Regions from separate parts of the Arthrobacter sp. 179 genome, predicted to be linked through region 1. Evidence: predicted binding sites of a transcription regulator. Region 1 holds the regulator's gene; the other holds the start of a gene.
The links. Region 1 encodes Rex, which represses fermentation and respiration genes when NADH is low (regulators of the CRP and FNR family bind a similar motif). Its sites were predicted from a motif close to CTTGTGAANNNNTTCACAAG; they were not measured.
Positions count from the first base shown of each region.

Region 2: a site for Rex is predicted at 4,706-4,725, ahead of ACT3UE_RS11775 (glyceraldehyde-3-phosphate dehydrogenase). Genes of this name have one in related genera too.

Region 1 covers NZ_JBQSYU010000016.1:6,976-17,359, forward strand. Annotated here, with positions in the region: gene ccsB (c-type cytochrome biogenesis protein CcsB) at 1-169, opposite strand, end outside; gene resB (cytochrome c biogenesis protein ResB) at 188-1,867, opposite strand; gene ACT3UE_RS10615 (cytochrome c biogenesis CcdA family protein) at 1,867-2,661, opposite strand; gene ACT3UE_RS10620 (TlpA family protein disulfide reductase) at 2,658-3,293, opposite strand; gene ACT3UE_RS10625 (histidine phosphatase family protein) at 3,301-3,963, opposite strand; gene ACT3UE_RS10630 (hypothetical protein) at 4,136-4,978, shown strand; gene ACT3UE_RS10635 (redox-sensing transcriptional repressor Rex) at 4,985-5,632, opposite strand; gene ACT3UE_RS10640 (glutaredoxin family protein) at 5,638-5,892, opposite strand; gene ACT3UE_RS10645 (HAD family hydrolase) at 5,995-6,813, shown strand; gene ACT3UE_RS10650 (30S ribosomal protein bS22) at 6,932-7,030, opposite strand; gene ACT3UE_RS10655 (helix-turn-helix domain-containing protein) at 7,158-7,370, opposite strand; gene ACT3UE_RS10660 (flavin reductase family protein) at 7,576-8,127, opposite strand; gene gdhA (NADP-specific glutamate dehydrogenase) at 8,217-9,557, opposite strand; gene ACT3UE_RS10670 (ArsR/SmtB family transcription factor) at 9,723-10,334, opposite strand.
Region 2 covers NZ_JBQSYU010000019.1:26,637-37,020, reverse strand. Annotated here, with positions in the region: gene ACT3UE_RS11790 (BTAD domain-containing putative transcriptional regulator) at 1-2,777, shown strand, start outside; gene ACT3UE_RS11785 (ABC transporter permease) at 2,774-3,589, opposite strand; gene ACT3UE_RS11780 (ATP-binding cassette domain-containing protein) at 3,586-4,584, opposite strand; gene ACT3UE_RS11775 (glyceraldehyde-3-phosphate dehydrogenase) at 4,884-6,365, shown strand; gene ACT3UE_RS11770 (hypothetical protein) at 6,434-7,054, shown strand; gene def (peptide deformylase) at 7,140-7,718, opposite strand; tRNA gene ACT3UE_RS11760 (tRNA-His) at 7,786-7,861, opposite strand; gene orn (oligoribonuclease) at 8,012-8,629, opposite strand; gene ACT3UE_RS11750 (hypothetical protein) at 8,728-8,925, opposite strand; gene mptB (polyprenol phosphomannose-dependent alpha 1,6 mannosyltransferase MptB) at 9,166-10,384, shown strand, end outside.

The DNA of each region.
Region 1 (10,384 bases):
CCAGCTGCTTGGCCTCCTCGGCCAGCAGGCCCGATTCGAGTTCACGGATGGTGCGGCTCGATTTGGCCAGATCCCAGGCGAAGGCGATGAAGGCAATGGCGTAGGCCATGGCCGCCAGCAGCATGAAGAGGTCGCTGTAGGCGCCGAGGTTTTCGTTGATCGTGGGCATGCGTTTTTCCTCTGTCTCCTAAACTTCGGTCCGGTCGGTGCCGGTGAATTCACGCTCAAGAAGTGTGCGAATCTCCCGGGCTTCCTGCCGTACACGCGGGTCCTCGCCACGGGCGAGCACTCCGTATTCGATGATACGCCCACTCTTTTCCCCGGAGCCACCCGATTCGCCCGCGGCGGGGTGCACCTTGATCCAGGCACGCCGGCGGGGGGTGAACAGGGAAACGGCCAGACCCATCAGGGCCAAGGCGGCGAAGATGCCCACCGGCAGCTTGCCCGGATCGTGGTGGACGTCCAGGGCGGCGTAGCGTTTGATGCCCTTGAAGGTGATCGTGCCCTTGTCCTGGGGCAGTTCCACCGTCTGGCCGGCATTGACGACCAGGCCGCCGGCGTCCAGCTTCCTGCTGTTCAGTTCGTTCAGGTCGTCGGTGTCCAGGACGAAGACGTTCTGTGGATCCCCGGAGTCCAGACCGAGGTCACCGTAGTAGGAGTTCAGCTGCAGTTGCGGTTCCGTCGGGCTCGGATCTAGGGAGACCCCCACCCCCTCGGCGGTGATCCCCGCCGTGGGGAGGAACAGGCCGACGAAACCGAGCTGGTCGGGGGCCGCGTCGGGGACCTTCAGGACCAGCAGGGAGGTGAAGACCTCGTCCTGCGGCACCGCCACCACCGGGCCGGAGTAGGCCACCTTGCCGTTGCCGTCGTGCACGACGATGTCCGGGGCGTACCCGTTGGCCACCAGATAGACGGCGGTGCCACCGATCCGCAGCGGATGGTTCACGCGCAGATCCTGCTTCCGTGGCTTCTGGCCGGGTTCGGACGTGGTGACCTGGGCATGGAAGTCGATGGGCTGGCCGAAGTGTGTGGTCGATTCGCGGTCGTAGGTGACATCGAAGTCGTCCAGAGCGACGGAGAAGGGGCTCAGCGAGCCTTCCTTGAAACCGGTTCCGGGATTGAAGGAGTCGTAGGAGACCAGCGTGTTCACGAAGGACTCACCCTCCACGACGATCCGCTGGCCGGTGTACCCGTAGACCCCACCGATCGCGACGGAGGCCAAGACGCCGATGAGCGAGAAGTGGAAGACCAGGTTCCCGATTTCACGGACGTAGCCGCGTTCGGCGGCCACCGACGGCGTCGTGCCCCCGGGACGTTTCTCGACCCGGTAACCGCGTTTGCGCAGCAGGGCGGCGGAGCGGTCGAGGACCTCCCCGTCGCTGCGGGCGGCCGGATCGTCGGCCAGTTCGAAGCTCCCGTTCTCGGGGAGCCGCGACAGCCGGGCCGGGGTACGCGGTGGCGGGGTGCGCAAGGTCTTGTAGTGCTTCTTCGCCCGGGGAAAGACACAGCCGATCAACGAGATGAACAGCAGCAGGTAGATCGCGGAGAACCAGACGGAGGAGAACACGTCGAAGAGCTGGAAGGTATCGAGCCATTCCCCCAGCACCGGCTTGTTCTCCAGGTAGGCGGTGACCTCCGTCGGGTTCACCGGGCGCTGCGGGAACAGCGATCCCGGCACGGTGGCCACGGCCAGCAACAGGAGCAGGAACAAGGCGGTACGCATGCTGGTCAGCTGGGTCCAGGCCCACCTCACCATGCCCCAGGGCCCCAGGGACGGTACCGCCACCTCGGGCTTGCGGCCTCCCCGGGGGTTCTTCCCGCCCGCGGAACCCGACGATGCGTGATTGGACTTGCTGTTCAGGGCCATCAAATCGGCAACCTTATCTCGTTGGCGAACCATGTTTGCAGTTGCACGACCCATTCACCCCACAGCCCCGTGACCATCACGAGGCCCAACAGGATGAGCAGGAGGCCGCCGGCGCGCATGACGGCCACCTGGTGGCGCTTGAAGAAGGCCAACGTCCCCGCGGCCCTCCTGAATCCCAGGGCGATGAGCAGGAACGGCACCCCCAGGCCCAGGCAGTAGGTGAAGGTCAGCAGGGCACCGCGGGCCACATTCGCGTCGGGGCCGGTACTCATGATCAGCACTGCGGACAGGGTGGGCCCGATGCATGGGGCCCATCCCAGACCGAACGTCATGCCCAGCACGGGGGCACCCCAGAGACCTGCCGGGGGCCGGTGGTGGATCTTGCGATCACGCTGGAACCAGGAGAATCCGCCCATGAACACGATGCCCATGACGATGACCACCAGGCCCAGGGCCTGGGTGACCCAGTCCCCGTCCCGGGCCAGCCAGACGGTCGCCTTGGTGAAGACGATCCCGATGAGCATGAACACCACGCTGAAGCCGAGGACGAACAACCCGATGCCGGTGACCATCCGGCCCCGTTTCTGTTCGGCCAGATCCGCCCCGGTCAGCCCGGTCACATAGCCCAGGAACCCGGGAACCAACGGCAGGACGCAGGGCGATAGGAAGGAGACGAGCCCGGCGAGGACGGCCACCGGGATCGAGAGCAGCAGCGAGCCGTCCTGGACGGCCTCGGCGAAGGGGTTGCCCTGGACGCCCAGCGCCGGAAGGGCAGTGACGAGCCCGGCGATCACGCGGACTCGGAGACCAGGTCGGAGATCAGTGCCTTCAGCGTGGACTCATCGGCTTCACCCAGCAGGCGGGCCGCCACCCGGCCCTGGCGATCAAGCACCAGCGTGGTGGGCACGGCCTGCGGGGGGACGTATTCGGTCATCGAGAGCAGGATCGATCCGTCGGCGTCGGGCATCGAGGGGTAGTCGATCTTGAAGGTGCGTTCGAACGCGTGCGCCGTGTCCTGGCCATCACGGACGTTCACCCCGTAGAACTGCACGCCCTTGGATTTGAAGGCCTTGCTCAGTTTGGCCAGATGCGGCGCCTCGAGCCGGCACGGGGCGCAGGCGGCATACCAGAAGTTCAGGACGGTGATCTGGTCCTTGAGCTGCGCCGAGTCAATGGTTTTGCCCTCGTACGTCGTGCCGTCCAGTTCCACAGGTTTCCCGCGGCTTGCCTGGTCGTATTCCTGGACGGAACCGTCCCCGGCAATGTAGTTCTTCCCGTTGCCGGCCTTGGCCTGTTCCGCCAGCGGGTCCTCGGTCGCGGCGCAGGCGGCCAGCGGCAGGACGGCGGCGAAGAGCGCGGCGGAGCGCAGGACGTGTCGTCGGGCGGGAAACGGTGAATCGGACAGGCGGGACGGATGGGACGGCATGTGTTCTTCAGGCTCCGGGGATGTTAGCCGCGTTGGCCAGCAGGTCAGCGCAGGGTTCGGTATAACGAACGGCAACGAGCCGTTCCCCCTCAAAATCCAGGCTGGTGACCGACGTGAGCGTGCATTGCCGCTTCCGGGGGTCATGCCACAGGTGCTTGTTTTCGGCGGCCAGGCGCGTCACCCAAATGGGTAGCTGGTGGCTGACCAGCACGGCTTGGGCTCCGGGGCCGCCGAGTGAAACGGCCCGGTCGCGGTGATCCTTCACCGCGGCCATCATGCGCTCGACCTGGACCCGGTAGGGCTCCCCCCAGGACGGACGCAACGGGTTGATGAGGTAGGGCCAGTGCCGCGGGTTGCGCAGCTGCCCCTTGACTCCGGAGAGTCCCTCGAAATGGTTTCCGCCTTCGATCAGTCGATCATCGGTGGCGATCTGCAGGCCCAGGGCCTTGGACGTCGGCTCGGCCGTTTCCTGGGCCCTGACCAGTGGCGAGGCCGCCAGATGCACGATTGACGCGCCGGCGTCGCGCTGGGCCACGAAGTACTCCGCGGCACGATCCGCCATGGTGCGGCCGAGATCGGAGAGGCGGAATCCGGGCAACCGGCCATAGAGCACCTTGTCCGGGTTGTGGACCTCCCCATGGCGGAGCAGGTGGACGGTGGCGACAGGCATGCATCTAGTGTCTCAAACCTTTGCGGCGTCGCCTAAAAGGAGGACGGTGATCCACTTCATGCATCCCTCGCGGGCGCATAGTGTCAGCCTTCGTGATGATGCCCCGACAGGGGTCGGGCGCATTAGTCTGGGAGCTGGGCCCACCGTACGCAACACCAATGGAGGACAGACGATGAGCACCCCCACCCCCGAGGACCCGCAGCAGGACCCGGATGCCACCAACGACGGCACCACTCCCCCGGTTCCCGGTCCCCCGCAGTTCGGACAACGCCTGCCCGAGACCGGGGCCGACGCCACCGGGTCCCCCCAATACGGCCAGAACCCTCCGGGCCAGCCGGGCCAGTACGGCCAGGGCACCCAGGGCCCCGGTTCCTCCGGGCAGCCGGGGGCGGGCCTGCCTCCGGGCTACGGCCAGCCCGGTCAGCCGAACCTGCCCCCGGTGGGACAGGGCCATGCGAATCCCGCCCCCTCCCCCTATGGCTACGGTTACGGCCAGCAGCCGGACGGTGGGGCAGCGGGCTTCGGGGGAACTCCCGGCACGCGGCCGGCACCCCCGAAACAGCTCAAGGCGGCATTCTGGTTGATCATTGGCGCCGGGATCATCACCCTGGTGCAGGCGCTGATCCTGATCTTCCTGCCGAACGCCATGGTCGTTGAGGCCATCCGCGAAGCCATCGCGCAGCAGGGTCCCGAGACCCAGCAGCAGCTCGACGACGCCGGGATCGACCTCGAATCGATGATCAGCGCCCTGAAGGTCGTCGTCCTGATCATGATGGTGGTCGTGGCCGGGGTCTACGCGCTGATCGCCAGCTTCATCCGCAAGGGCAGCAACGGGGCCCGCATCACCGGCACCGTCCTAGCGGCGATCTCCCTGTTCGGGTTGTTCACCCCGTCGGATCCGATCTCGCTCCTGGTGATCCTGCTCGGCGTGGCCGGCATCGTCCTGGCCTGGCTGACGCCCTCCTCGAACTACGTCAAGGCGATGGCCCAGCGTAAGCGGGGCGGCTTCCGCTAGCAGCCCTCAGTCCTGGTCTGCCGGGCGGCCCGCCCCGAAGCCTGCGTGGTAGGCCAGGATCTGCAGTTCCCGGGCCATGTCCACCCGGCGCATGTGGATGCCCTCGGGAACCTGGAGGATCACCGGGGCGAAACTGAGGATGTTGGTGATCCCGGCACCGACGACCCGGTCGCAGAGTTCCTGGGCCGCCGGTCCGGGGACGGCCAGCACGGCCATGTTCAACCCCAGTTCGGCCGTGGCCGCAGCCAGTTCACCCACCGGACGGACCGCCAGCCCGCCCACGGCATCGCCAATGACGGTTTCGGCGATGTCGAAGACCGCTTGGATGCTGAACCCGCCTTCACGGAAACCGGCATAGCCGGCCAAGGCGCGGCCCAGGTTGCCGGCACCGAGGATGCCGACCCGCCAATCCCGTTCCAACCCCAGGGTCTCGGAAATGGTCTCGGCCAACACCTCGATCCGATACCCGACGCCCCGGGTCCCGAAGGTCCCCAACAGCGAGAGGTCCTTGCGCAGGATCGCGGAATTCACTCCGGCGGCGGCGGCCAGGACCTCCGAGGAGATCGTCGGGCGACCGACCTCACGCATGGCCTCCAGGGCGCGCAGATAGCCGGTCATGCGACTCAGCGTCGCCTCGGGAAGTGCCTTTTCCATCGGATTCACGCACTGATCAACTTCTCGAGCCGATCCGCATCAATGACCCAGAAATCGCGTTGCACCCCATCCACCAACAGCACCGGCACCTCTTCGCCGAATTGCTGCATCAGGGCCGGATCGTCATCGATGAGGACCTCGTCCCACGCGACTCCATGCCGTGCCGTCACCGTCTGGACGGTGGCGCGGGCGGCCCCGCAGAGGTGGCATCCGGTCCGGCTCAAGAGCCTGACCCGGGGTGGTTGAAGCGAAGAATCCATACTCCAAACCTACCGTTACTCCCCCGCGGCCGGGCAGAAACGATCCTCCCCGTGACGCACGGCACCGCTCGCGTGGCCCGTCTCGGTGGATAGACTATCCAGATGCCAGAGCAGCCCCGAGCCGCCCATGTACCGGCAGCCCCACCATCCCCCGGGCATGCCGCCGCCTTCTTCGACGTCGACAACACCATGATGCGCGGGGCCAGTCTGTTCGCCGTGGCCCGGAAGATGTATAGCCGGGGGGCGTTCAGCCTGCGCCACGCCCTGTGGATGGGCGTGCAGCAGATCAGCTTCATGGTGCGCGGCGAGGACCTCGCGCAGGTCCACCGGATCAAGGACCAGGCGCTGGCCCTGGCCGCCGGCATCCTGGTCGATGACATGAGCGCCCTGGGCGACGAGATCTACGACGAATTCATTGCCAGCCGGATCTGGCCCGGGACCCGGGCGCTGGCCCAGGCGCATCTGGACGGAGGCCGGCCGGTGTGGCTGGTCACCGCCACCCCCTTGGAAGTGGCCGAGGTGATCGCCGACAAGCTCGGCCTTTCCGGTGCGCTGGGCACCGTGGTGGACCAACACGAGGGGGTCTATACGGGCCGGCTGGTCGGCGAGATCCTGCATGGCCCGGCCAAGGCCACCGCCGTGACCGAGCTGGCGGCCCGCGAAGGCCTGGATCTTTCGACCAGCTGGGCCTACAGCGATTCCTATAACGACGTGCCGCTGCTGACCGTCGTCGGACATCCGGTGGCCATCAACCCGGATGTACGCCTGCGCCGCCACGCCCTGGCCCACAACTGGCCCGTATATGACTTCCGCCGTGGACGGCATGCGGCAACGATCGGCATCCGGGCGGCCACCGTCTCGGGCGCCGTCTACGGGCTCTGGCGCGGCCTGCGGATGATGCGCCGACGCTTCCGCCCCTAGGAGCCGGGTGGGGCGGGCCCTGCCTCCGGCAAGGCCCGGACATGACGACGGCGGGGCCCCACCCGAAGGTGGAACCCCGCCGTCAAGCATCAGGGGCGGGATCCTGTCCCGCCGCGTGCTACTTCTTGTTGCGACGCTGGTGGCGCGTCTTACGAAGCAGTTTACGGTGCTTCTTCTTGGCCATCCGCTTGCGGCGCTTCTTGATAACTGAGCCCATTTGGTTCCTCACAGACTAATGATTGATTTCTGCTGACGACCACGCGGGGAGCAGGCAGCAACCATCGCGGACGTTAAATGTTCCCTACTAGTTTACCTTGCCCAAGGCGACCGTGCGGACCACGCCCTCAGGCGGTCTCCGACGTCCCGTCCACACGCGCGGTTTTCAGGTAGTCCTCGACGGCGGTCTCCGGCACGCGGTAGGAACGACCGAAGCGAACTGCCGGAAGGTCTCCCGCATGCACCAGGCGATACACAGTCATTTTCGACACACGCATCATCTCGGCGACTTCCGCCACCGTCATGAAGCGCGCATTCGAAAAGTTCTTAGCGTCGGCCATCGGCAATATTCTCCTGGTTCGGATGATAAAGGAACACCCCAGCAAGGCATCGCGTGGAAAAACCCGTACGCAGTACCATCTAGCAGACCACACTAGTGGCTGGTGATGCGATTGTGAAACCCGTCGCAGCAACCCGGCCCTCCGGTGTTCCCCCCGACCAGGCCCCGGACAGCGCGAAGCAGGCGCCTCGGAGCCCTGGTGCCGGTCAGCGCCGCAAATGGCGGTATTCACGGGAGAAGTGGATCAGTGGATCGTTCGCGCCGGCGTCGTCGTCGGTGGTGCCCATCGCGACGACCTCCCCGGCGACCACCAGATGTGTCGCCACCTCGTGCACCGCCGTCGTCCTCAGCTCGAACCAGGAGATGGCCCCCTCGATCACTGCGGCCCCACTGACCGGGGCGCGCCGGAAGGGGACCTGGCTCAACAGGCCATGGACGGGATTGGCGGGGCTGGCCAACCAGTTCGCGATCCCCTGGTGCTCCCCGTTCAACAGCGACAGCGTCCAGCCTTCGGACTCGGAGACCGCCTCCCCGATGCGTCCGTCCGCGTAGAGGCTGACCAGCATGGTGGGCGGATCGTAGGAGACGTCCAGGAATCCGGTGACCGTCGCGGCGATGTCCCGGCCATAACGGCGGGTGGCCACCACTGCGGCCCCCGAGGCGATGTCCCCGGCGAGCAGGCGGTAGGTGTCGATGTCGTCCTGCTCGAGCGCCTCGGGGTCGATGCGGTGGGCGGCGAGTGCTTCGGTGTTCTCCATCCCCCCATGTAAACACCCCGGACGCAACGATGTCCCGGACACCGCGGTGCCCGGGACATCGCCGGCCCGTCCAGTCCGGTCCAAGGCCCCTAGATGACTCCCAGGGCGAGCATCGCGTCGGCGACCTTCATGAACCCGGCGATATTGGCCCCGGCCACGTAGTTCCCCGGCTTACCGTAGGCATCGGCCGTCGTGGCACAGGTGGTGTGGATGCCGACCATGATCTCTTCGAGCCGGCGTTCGGTATGCCCGAAACTCCAGGAGTCACGGCTGGCATTCTGCTGCATCTCCAGGGCCGAGGTCGCCACTCCGCCGGCGTTGGCTGCCTTGCCCGGGCCGAAGAGCACCCCGGCTTCCTGGAAGATGGCGATCGCATCGGCGGTGCAGGGCATGTTCGCACCCTCGGCGACGGCCAGGACGCCGGTTTCCACCAGTCGCTTGGCATCCTTGGCCTCGAGTTCGTTCTGCGTGGCGGCGGGCAGCACGACGGTGGCGTCCACATCCCAGACGCAGCCGCCCTCGACGTATTTCACGTTCCCGCCGCGTCGATCCGCGTAGTCACTGATCCTGCCGCGCTCGACTTCCTTGATCTCGCGCAACAGCTCCACGTCGATGCCGGCTTCGTCGACGATGTATCCGCTGGAATCCGAGGCCGCCACGGCGGTGGCCCCCAGGGATTGCGCCTTGGCGATGGCGTTGATGGCCACGTTGCCGGAGCCGGAGACGACCATCCGCTGCCCGTCCAGGCTGGAGCCACGAGTCTTGAGCATCTCCTGGGCGAACAGCACGGCCCCGTAGCCGGTGGCTTCGGGACGCAGCAGCGAACCGCCCCAGCCCATGCCCTTGCCGGTCAGGACGCCCGATTCATAGCGGTTGGTGATGCGCTTGTACTGGCCGAAGAGGAAGCCGATCTCCCGGCCACCCACGCCGATGTCTCCGGCCGGGACGTCGGTGTATTCGCCGATGTGGCGGTACAGCTCGGTCATGAAGGACTGGCAAAAGCGCATGACCTCACCGTCGGACTTGCCGCGCGGGTCGAAATCGGAGCCGCCCTTGCCGCCGCCGATCGGCATGCCGGTCAGTGCGTTCTTGAATACCTGCTCGAAGCCCAGGAACTTAACGGTGCCCAGGTAGACCGAAGGATGGAACCGCAGTCCACCCTTATACGGGCCCAGCGCCGAGTTGAATTCGACACGGAAGCCGCGGTTGATCTGCACCTTGCTCTCATCGTCCACCCAGGGGACCCGGAAGATGATCTGGCGCTCGGGCTCGCACATGCGTTGCAGGATGGCGGCGTCGGCGTATTCGGGGTGCCGGCCGATGACGGTGTTGAGGCTTTCGAACACCTCGGTCACGGCCTGGTGGAATTCGGATTCACCCTGGTTGCGGTGGAAAACGTCTTCCCGGATATCGAGCAGATTCTGATCCAAGGGGTACTCCTTCAAGAACTGAGAGGTGGGCGCGACGGCACCCATGGGGGGGTGGTGAGCGTCGGCGCTCCGAGAAGAACAATGACACGTCGGAGGGCATCGAACCCAACCGATCGTAAAAAATCCGTGAATCGCCCGTAACGTGGAACGGCCCGTCCACCGCCCCTAGCGGCGTCGCCCGAACTTCGGTTTCTGCAGCCTTTCCAGCAGATCCTGGGCCCGGCCGGTGACCTGTTCGACGGTCCGCCCCACGGTCCGGCCCAGCTGCTGCGGAGCATTCCCGGAGCCCGGGATGGCGGGGTTTTCGTGCTCGAGGTCCGTCGCGTCAACCGTCGGAAGCCCATCCTGTTCGCGCTGTTGGGCGGCGCGGTAGGAAGCTGCCACCTCCAGGGCCCGAACCGTCGCTTCCTCGTCGGTGCCGTCACCGCTACCCGCCGCGTCGCGGGCATTGCCGAATGCCATGTCCTTCTTGTACTCTGCGCCCGTGAGCCCGGTCACCGCCGCTTCGGTGCCGGGGTGGCCGGGGAAGGCGGCCAACCAGGTGGCGGCCCGGTGCAATGCCCCGGGTTCGACGGAATAGATCCGCCGCTGGCCGTCGGCCCGCATGCGCAGCACCCCGGCTTCGCGCAGGACCTTCAGATGCTTGGATACGGTCGGCTGGGATACTTCAAGAAGCTGCACGAGGTCACCGACGGAGTTCTCCTCTTCGCGCAGGGCTTCGAGGATCCTGCGCCGGGTCGGATCTGCCAGGACGGAAAAGACATCGTCGAAGGTCATTCCATCACCTTATCCGCAGAAGTTCTTCCGGGCATCCCGCCCCGGGCGGC
Region 2 (10,384 bases), on a different contig from region 1:
GACTGCGGGTCAAATCGCACACTTTGCGCGCCGAGGCCAGGATCCTTGCCGGTGATGGGCCCGGGGCGCTCAGCGATCTCGACGCCGTCGATGATTCCGGGGCAGACGAAACAATCTTGGAACTGCGGATGCGCGCCCACGCCGCGGCCGGCGCCTCCCACGAAGCACTCAGACTTTTTGCCCGGCACCGCAGAGAGCTGCGCGATTCCTTGGGAACCGACCCGGTGCCACGGTTGGTGGAGCTCAATGCCCGGCTCTTGACTGCCGAAACCGAACACAGCGGGAATCGCCCCCATATCGGCCTCCGTGCGGCTCCCAATGAACTCGTGGGCCGTGCCGCGGACCTTGAGGCCTTGAGTTCCCTGCTGGGCACCGGGCGCTTGATCACCATCCTCGGGCCCGGCGGACTCGGCAAAACCCGGCTAGCCCAAGAAGCTGCAGCAGCTGCGGGACGGTCAGGGCCCTTCGTTGTCTTTGTCGAATTGGCGGGTGTTGCTTCCGGGGAAGATCTTGGCCTCGCCCTGGCCTCAACACTGGGGATCCGGGAGGCGGCACCACGGATCGGTTCGTTGGAGGCGCCGGCACGACTCGATGTGCGGGCACGCATCCTTGGTCTCCTGGCTGAACGTGACACCTTGCTGGTCATGGACAACTGTGAGCATCTGATCGAGCAGGCTGCCCGCTGGATTGCTGATATTCTCGCCAGCTGCCCCGGGGTCAGAGTGCTCGCGACCAGTCGCTCACCACTACGTATTGCTGCGGAACAGATCTACGCACTTGGCCCACTTCCGGCTGAAACCGGCGGGGCGGCGGTTGAGCTCTTCACCGCACGGGCTCGGGCTGCTCGGCCCGCGGTGTCCCTGCCGGCAGCTGAGGTCTCGATGCTCTGCCAGCATCTTGACGGTCTGCCGCTGGCGATTGAACTGGCTGCGGCGCGGGTCAGGTCGATGACCGTGCAGGAAATCCTGCAGCGCCTCGATGACCGATTCGTCCTGCTGACCGTCGGTGACCGGGCGGCTCCGCGACGACACCAAACACTGTCCGCGGTGATCGATTGGAGCTGGAATCTCCTCGAGGCGCCCGAACAGCAGTTACTCGGCCGGCTCTCGGTCTTTGCCGACGGGTTCAGTGCCGGCGGAGCACGAGCCGTGGCCGGCGGAGGGCATGACATCGAGGACGGGCTCGGTGCCCTGGTGGAGCAGTCCTTGGTGACCGTCTCCGAGGAGTCACGTACCGGGGAACTGCGCTACCGCTTGCTGGAAACCGTCCGCGAATTTGCCGCCCACGCACTTGATAGCGCCGGGGAAAGGGGTCTGGTGCAACAGGCGCTGGCCTCCTGGGGTGTGTCATATTGCCGTGACATGTTGCCGGCACTGGATTCCGGGGATCAACGGAGGGCCTTCGCCGGTTTTGCCGTCGAACAAGAAAACCTGGTGGCGATCCTCCGTGAGGCGTTGGACCGCAGGGACGCCTCGGTGATCCTGACCCTCTACGGGGTGATGGGTTACTTCTGGACCATGTCCGGGGCGAACTCCGATCTGTTCACCTTCGGGGCAGCGGTAGAACACGCCACGGTGGGTTACCGCGCGACGCCCGAGACCCTCGACGTCGTCGTGTTGTCCGATCTGCTGGCCGCGACCGGTTTCCCGTTCGGCGAGCGGCGGGCCGCACTGTTGGCTATGGGACGTTTGCGGCACACCCTGGCGATGGCGACACCCTCGATGCCGCGGATTGCCGCGGCAAGCCGGCTGCTGGTGGCGGCTCTGCAGGGCATGGACGCCGGACGTGCCCAGCTGGCCCGCCTCGTCAGCTCCCCTGATCCTGCCGTGAAGGCGCTTGCCTTGCTCTTGACCTCCCATCTGGCAGAAAATGACGGCCACACCAACCGGGCCCTGCCGGGTCTTCTGCAGGCCTACGATCTGGCAGTCTCCGACGGGCATCTGTGGAGTCAGGCGTCCACGGCCCAATCCATCGCGTCTTTGCACGTTCAGCTGGGGTACCCCGAGCGGTCCCTGGACTGGATTGAACGGGCCCGAGCTGGCCAACGTGCCCTACGCGCCCATCCCGATCTGGACCAACTCGATTGGCTGGAGGCCATGGCTCGGCTCTCCGGCGGCGATTATGAGGTGGCCGCCCGGATCTTTGACGGAATGAACACCGAAGAAAGCACCCCGGGTTTTGGCGCCGGCGGCCGGCAGGGGATGGGTCTTTCCGGGCTGGCCGAGGTGGAGCTGGCTTCAGGGCAGACGGAACTCGGGTTGGCGCATTACCGGCAAGCGCTCCAGACGCAGGGGCCCGGGGAGCACGATCCGTGGTATCAGATTCTGGCAGCGGGGGCCGTCCTGGCCCATATGAGGGTAGCGGAGACCGACGCATCGTGGTCCCTGCCGACGGTTCGCCGGCTGCGCTCGGGGATCCTGGCCAGGCACCGGCTCCAGGGCGCCTCCATCGATGTGCCCGTCTCGGGCTCCGGATTGATGGCGATTGCTGCCTGGCTGCTGCGCCCGACCGGGCCGGGGCTACTCCCGGAGCGGCAATTCGACGGGTTGGACCTGCTGGCCCTGGCGACCCGGATCGGGGTCCAACAGACCCTCCCGAGCCTGAACGTACGCACTTTTTCTGAACATATCGCCGGTAGGTTCGGGGCGGGTGCACTGGAGGCCGCCCGACTCCGCGTGGATGGGCTCGACCTGCAGGAAGCACTGGACCGTGCCCTCACGCTCTTGCGTCAGGACACGGTCCGTAGCGCCCTCCAAGAACACCGACCGGGGGATTAGGCCTTGCGCATATAGGCGCGCACGGTCAACGGGGCGAAAACGGCCACGATGACAGCAGCCCCGATCAATGACATGACCAGATCCGTTCCGACGACCCCGTTGTTGGCGAGGTCTCGGACGGCGCTCACCAGGTGGGACACCGGATTGACCTGGACGAAACCCTGTAACCAGGTCGGCAACGTGTCCACCGGGACGAAGGCATTGGACAGGAACGTCAACGGGAAGAGCACGATCATGGAAATTCCTTGAACGCTGGAGGCGCTGCGGGCGACGACACCAAAGAAGGCGAAGATCCAGCTGATGGCCCAGGAGCAGGCAATGACCAAGAGCCCGGCCATCACCACGGCAGACAACCCTCCCTGCGGGTGGTACCCCAACAGGTACCCCATCGCGAAGGTCAAGGTCGTAGCGATCGCATAACGCACCGTGTCGGCGAGCAACGCTCCCGATAAGGGGGCGATCCGTGCGATCGGCAGGGACTTGAAACGGTCAAAGACCCCCTTGTCCATGTCTTCGCGCAGCTGGGTGCCGGTGACCACCGACGTGGTAATGACCGTCTGGACCAGAATGCCGGGGATGAGCAAGGGCAAATAGCTGGCGGTATCCCCGGCGACCGCTCCGCCGAAGAGGACGGTAAACATGAGCGTAAACAGAATCGGTTGAACGGTGACGTCGATGAGCTGTTCGGGGGTCCGTTTGATTTTCAGCAGGCCACGGTAGGCCATGGTCAGCGTGTTCTGTAGTGTCTGGGCCGCCGAGGTGTGGTTCGTGAGTTGGCGTTCGGCGCCGGGAATGATGGTGGCTGTACTCATGAGTAGATCCTTGCCAGTGCGTCGGCATCGGCGTCGGTGTCGTCGCTTGCGGTGGGATGTCCGGTAATACCGAGGAAGACCTCGTCGAGGGTGGGCTTCTGGACGCTCATCTCCGCCAGGGTGATCCCTGAAGCCCGCATTTCAACCAACAGGTCGGTCACCCGATCCACGCCGGTCATCGGTGCCGTGATCCGGGCGGCTTCGGGGGAGACCGTTCCCTGAACTCCCAGCACCCGGTGGATGATCTCCAACGATCCGCCCACGTCGGCGGAATCCTGCAGGCGTAGCTGCAAGGAGGCCGTGCCGATGGAGGCTTTGAGGTCATCGGGTGTTCCTTCGGCGACGACGGTGCCATGGTCGATGACGGCAATGCGGCTGGCCAGCTGGTCCGCCTCGTCGAGCATCTGGGTGGTGAGCAGGACCGTGGATCCTCCGGCGACCAGCCGGCGGATCGTTTCCCACATCTGGGTGCGCGTCCTGGGGTCCAACCCGGTGGTGGGTTCGTCCAAGAAGATCAGTGGAGGTTGGGCAATGAGGCTGGCCGCCAGGTCCAGCCGCCGGCGCATTCCGCCGGAGAACTTTGCCAGCGGCCGGCGGGCTGCTTCGCTCAGACCGAACTCCTCCAACAGTTCCTCGGCCTTGACACGCGAGGCGCGCCGGCCCAGACCGAGGAGACGGGAAAAGATGACGAGATTCTCCGTCGCACTGAGCTTCTCGTCGACGGACGCGAATTGGGCGGTCACCCCGACGAGCTGCCGGACGATCTGGGCCTCGGCAACGACGTCGTGCCCGAAGATCTTCGCCTGTCCGCCGTCCGGGCGCAAAAGGGTGGCGAGCATGCTGATCGTGGTGGTTTTCCCGGCACCATTGGGTCCGAGGACCCCATAGACGGTTCCGGTTTTGACGTGGAGGTCGACGCCGTCGACGGCTCGATGAGTGCCGAAGGTCTTGATGAGGCCGTGGGCTTCAATGGCCCAGTCGTGGGTGGTTTCCATGGTTGGTTCCTTTCATGCTGTCGTGCGGTGCACTGTTGGAAACCAGCATGGGGTGCGCCACTGTCAAGACCCTGTCATCGCGCTGTCATGGCCTGACATGGACCTCAGGGACTCTTCAGGTCATGTGAGTGAGTTCACCGGCATCAATGCGGTGATCGGGGGCCAACAACCTAGAATGGAGGTGGGCTCAGCCCCGGGGGGAGAGGAATCTCGGACCCCAACCAACCGTATCTGCAATGGTGCTTTCGCGGTGCCAACCGGCTAGTGGATCCCTGCCGGCTGAATTGGAAGGACAAAAAGTGACCCAGCAGTCTGTCGCCGCCCAGAACGAATGGAGCGGCCGCGAGGAACTCGCCGAGGCCATGATTCCCCTGATTGGGCGTCTGTACCGCAAGAACAATGTGGTGACCTCCATCTACGGGCGCAAGCTCATCAACAAATCCCCGATCGACATCCTCAAGGCCCACCGGGTGGCCCGCCATATTGACGGCGTGGAACTCTCCCCCTCCCAAACACTTCCCCTGCTCCAGGGCCTTGACTCACTGGATCTCGGTGCGGTCTCGGTGGATTTGGCCCGGCTGGCCCGCAAATTCAACGAACAGGGCAACGGCGCCGTGCTGCAGGACTTCCTGGCCGCCGAATTCGCCGAAAGGGCCGGCGGCGCCGGGCGCACCGACGTCGAATCCCGCGATATCGTGCTTTACGGCTTCGGACGCATCGGACGGCTGCTGGCGCGCATCCTCATCGAGCGCGGCGGCTACGGACTGCGCCTGCGCGCCATCGTGGTGCGCAAGAACGGCGAGAACGATCTGGTCAAGCGCGCCTCGCTGTTGCGCCGGGACTCGGTGCACGGACCCTTCGAAGGCTCGATCACCGTCGACGAGGAAAACAACACGATCCTCGCCAACGGAACCCTGATCCAGGTCATCTACTCCAACGACCCGACCACCGTGGACTACACCGCCTACGGCATCGACAAGGCGATCGTTGTGGACAACACGGGCCGCTGGCGCGACCGCGAAGGACTGGGCCAGCACCTCAAGGCCAAGGGCGTATCCCAGGTCCTGCTGACCGCTCCGGGCAAGGGCGATGTGAAGAACATCGTGCACGGCATCAACCACGGCGACATTGCCGCCGACGACACGATCGTCTCCGCGGCGTCCTGCACGACGAACGCGATCACCCCGGTGCTCAAGGCGATCAACGACGAATACGGTGTCACCCACGGTCACGTGGAAACCGTCCACTCGTTCACCAACGACCAAAACCTGACCGATAACTTCCATAAGGGAGACCGTCGTGGACGGTCGGCGGCGTTGAACATGGTCATCACCGAAACCGGTGCCGCGAAGGCAGTATCGAAGGCACTGCCCGAATTCGAGGGCAAGCTGACCGGAAACGCGATTCGCGTCCCCACCCCCGATGTCTCCATGGCGATCCTGAACCTGAACCTGGAGAAGGACACCACCAAGGAAGAGCTGAACACCTACCTGCGTCAGACGTCGCTGGGAGCCGAACTGCATAAGCAGATCGACTACATCGACTCCCCGGAGATCGTCTCCACCGATTTCGTCGGTTCGCGCCGCGCCGGCATCGTCGACGGGCTGGCGACCATCGCCAACGGCCGAAACGCCGTCGTCTACGTCTGGTACGACAACGAGTTCGGCTACTCCTGCCAGGTGGTTCGCGTCATCGAGGAACTGGCGGGAACCCACCCGGTGGCTTTCCCCGCAGTAGAAAAAACCGAAGACATCACGGTCGAGGCAGAAGCCACCGTGTAATCACCACCGGCGCCATCAGTGGCACCGGATCACCAGCCCACGCACCGGGCAGGAAGCAGGACAAGAGCATGGATCGTCGGATCGATAGCCGAGCACGCCGCACACTGGGGGTCACCGCCGCCGGATTCGCGGTACTGCTGGCAGCCACCGGATGTTCCTCCACGGGCAGCTCCGACGATTCATCGTCGGCGCCGGCCACGCAGGAAACCTCGGCAGCAGCCTCCAGCTCGGCACCGGTGAGCAGCAGTGCTGCCTCGTCGGCATCGGAAACCGAGACCGCGGAGAAGTCCTCCTCCTCGGCGCCGGCCACGAAGTCCACGAAGGCCGCCCCGGCCAAGGACACGTCGGCTCTGGACACCGTGAAGAACAAGGAGCACAAGATTGCCGTGGTCTCCACCGGCGCGTCGGCTTCCGGTAAGGATTCGCTGAACACCAAGCTGATCATTGCCGATCACGGTTGCTTCCACGCCGTCAATCAGCAGGGTCCCCCGACACTGCTCGTCTTCCCCGAAGACACCACGCTGAACAGCAAGGGCAAGCCGACCGTGACGGTGGGGGGAACCTCCATCCGCGTGGGTCAGCAGGTGACCTTCACCGGCAAGAAGATCAACCTGAGTGCGGACCAGGCCTCACAGGCCAAGCCGTGCCGCGCCAAGGGCGACGTCTTCCAGGTGGCCTCGGCGAAGTAGCCGGACACCCGTGCCAAAGAGCCGGTGCCCACCCCGATCCGTCGGGGTGGGCACCGGCTCTTTCATGGGCAGTCTGAAGGCGCGCTTAGTGATCGTGCCCAAACGGGTCGGGATCGACCCCCGGCAGCCACGAGTTCCCCGGAACGCCCCAGTCCAAGGACTTCTTGGCCTTCTTCCACCGCTTCGCCCATTTGGTATTGAGCTTATCGACGTAGAGGTAGCCGTCGAGGTGGTCGTATTCGTGCTGCAACATCCGGGCGAACCAGCCGGTCGCCTCGAAGTCGAGCTGGTTCCCCTCGCCGTCGTAGCCCATCACCCGGGCATAGTCCGCACGTTTCAGCGGGAAGGACAGGCCGGGGGCCGACAGGCAACCTTCGGCCTCCTCGTCGGGGTCGGGCTGCGCGCCGGAGACCTTGCCGAGCACGATCCGCGGATTCACCAGCACACCCTCGGAGGGGACCCCGTCGTCGTTCTCCATCGTGTAGGTGAACAGCCGCAGGCCCACCCCGATCTGAGGGGCAGCCAGACCGACACCGTTGGCGGCGTGCATCGTCTCTGACATATCGGCGATCAGTGCCCGCAGGTCATCGTCGAAGGCGGTGACTTCGGCGGCACGGCAGTGCAAGACGGGTTCGCCGTAGACGACGACGGGACGGACGGGCATCTGTGCCTCCTGCTGGTGATCATGACAGCGAACAAAAAACCGCCCCGGAATGATCCGGGGCGGCTGTTGGGGTGAGTAACGGGGCTTGAACCCGCGACCTTCTGGACCACAACCAGACGCTCTGCCAACTGAGCTATACCCACCATTGCGTCTCTCAACGCGGTGCCCGCACCTTCGGTATTCCTACCGGGGAGGTCCGGGCAACGAATACTAGTTTACACACTTTCGGCAGGGCTTGCGACATGGGGACACGCCCGCGCCGAACTGTGGCAGGGATCACTCCCTGTGGTTGTTCAGTTGGTGTGGGGGCCCGACGTGGCGTCGGCCCCGGAACCCTCAGGGGCAGCGTTTTCGGCTGCCACGGAACGGGCAGCTTCCTTGGCCGTCTTGCTATCGGGGCCGGGGGCCGGAACCATGACCGCCTTGCGGTAGTACCGCAGTTCGTTGATCGAATCACGGATGTCACCCAGGGCCCGGTGGTTACCGGTCTTCGGCGGAGCCTGGAAGTAGGCGCGGGCATACCAGCGCCGGGCCAATTCCTTGATCGTGGAGACGTCGATGACACGGTAGTGCAGGTGGTCGATGACCCCGGGCATATCACGGGCCAGGAAGTTCCGGTCGGTGCCGATGGTGTTTCCAGCCAACGGGGCCTTGCCCGGCTCGGGGACCCATTGGCGGATATAGGCGAGGACCTGCTCGGTGGCGGTATCCAGGTCGACGCCGGCGTCGAGTTCCTCGAGCAGCCCCGAGGTGACGTGCATCTGGCGCACAAAGTCATTCATCTGTTCCAACGACTGGGCTTCGGGTTTGATGACGACATCGACACCCTCACCGAGAATATTCAATTCCGGGTCGGTAACCAGAACGGCAACTTCGATCAACGCGTCGGCTTCCAGGCTCAGCCCGGTCATTTCGCAGTCGATCCACACAATGTTTTCAGCAGAAATAGGCACAGCCCCAATCTACCGGATTCGGCGACCCCCACGGTGAACGGCAGGGGTGGGGCGTCCTAGGTGGTCAGGCCACTGAGGAAATACAGGACCACGAAGACGACGCCCGCGGTGACGCCCAGGGCGGCAGCGGCCAGGGCGTGCAGCCCCAGCAGGGGAGAGACGACCACCACCAAAAGGGCGATGAATAGACCCCATCCCAGCAAAGCCTTCTGCCGGGTGGGGGTGCTGCCTCCGCTCGATGCGTGCCGACCCACTGAAGCCCCTTCCGTCAGCTACGTGTCCCGCCGGAGGATCCCGGCAGCAGATACCACCTTAGGTCCCGTCGGCGGAGAACCCGGGATCCGGCGTCGTGCCGCCTGTTGGGGAAGACGCGATGCTAACATCGGGTGAGTATTTGAGCGGGCCGCCGGCCCCGGAGCCCGGTCGTCTCAGCGTCCGCGGTGATGGGTTGGCGCAGCCCCGAGAGGGCAAACGACGGAAACGAGCCGATGGCGATGAGCAGGGTCGAGGCGGGCGCGGGGACCCGCCGCATGGACCACGGGACCCGGGCGGTCCTGGTCCAGGGCTTCATTGGGGCGATGCTGGTCCTGCTGGGCTCCTACGGCATCGGCTGGCTGGCGAGCGTCTCACCGCTGAACCGGGACCACCTGCTCATTGCCGTACGCACCGAGCAGTGGGGGGTGATCACCTCCACGGTCGTGCTCACGGTCGGCTGCTGGATCATGTTCCGGGCCTGGCTGCGGTTGGGGCAGGAACTCGCCGGTTGGGCCGAAGGCTCCCTGCGAATCGTCAGACAGGCCTGCTGGGCCTGGGGGGCGCCGCTGCTGCTCTGCTTGCCGATCTTTAGTCGGGACGTCTTCGCCTACATCGGACAGGGCCGGCTGGTCACCGCCGGGCAGGACCCCTACGTGGATGGCATCTCCACGCTGTCGAACTGGTTCCAGCTCGGCGCCGATGTCACCTGGGCGGAATCCGAAACCCCGTATGGCCCGCTGTTCCTGACGATCGAACGCCTCGTGAACATGGTCACCGGGTCCTCCCCGGACGCCTCGGTGCTGCTCTACCGTCTCGTGGCCTTCGCCGGGGTGCTCCTCTGCATGGTCTACGTGCCCAAGCTGGCCGGGCTGCACCAGGTGCCCGGGGCCAAGGCCCTGTGGATCACCGTGTCCAACCCGCTGTTCTTGATCAGCTTCATCGCCAGCGCCCACAACGACGCCCTGATGGTCGGGTTGGCCGTGGCCGGGACCTACTATGCAGCCACCCGCCGCGGTGTGCTCGGGGTCGTGCTGGTCACCGCCTCCATCGGCATCAAACCGATCACCATGGTCATCCTGCCGTTCATCGGCTTGCTCTGGGCCGGGCCCGGCTCCTCCTGGAAACGCCGTTTCCTCTATTGGGCCTATACGTTGGGGCTGTGCCTGGGCATCATGGCCCTGATCGGCTGGGTCAACGGCTACGGTTTCGGCTGGCTGAAGGTCATGCTGGGCACCGGGACCGGAACGGTCTTCTTCGCCCCCGTGGGGATGTTCACGAACTTCTTCAGCGGGATCCTGGACACCTTGGGCCTGGAATACGCCTGGGTGCTGCCCGTGGTGAAACTCATCGCCCGGCTGGTCTCGGTGGCGGTGGTGGTGTTTTTGATGTTCCGTGGCAGCCACTCCCATCTGGTCCAACGCCTTGCCCTGGCCTTCGCCGCGCTGGTGGTCCTGTCAC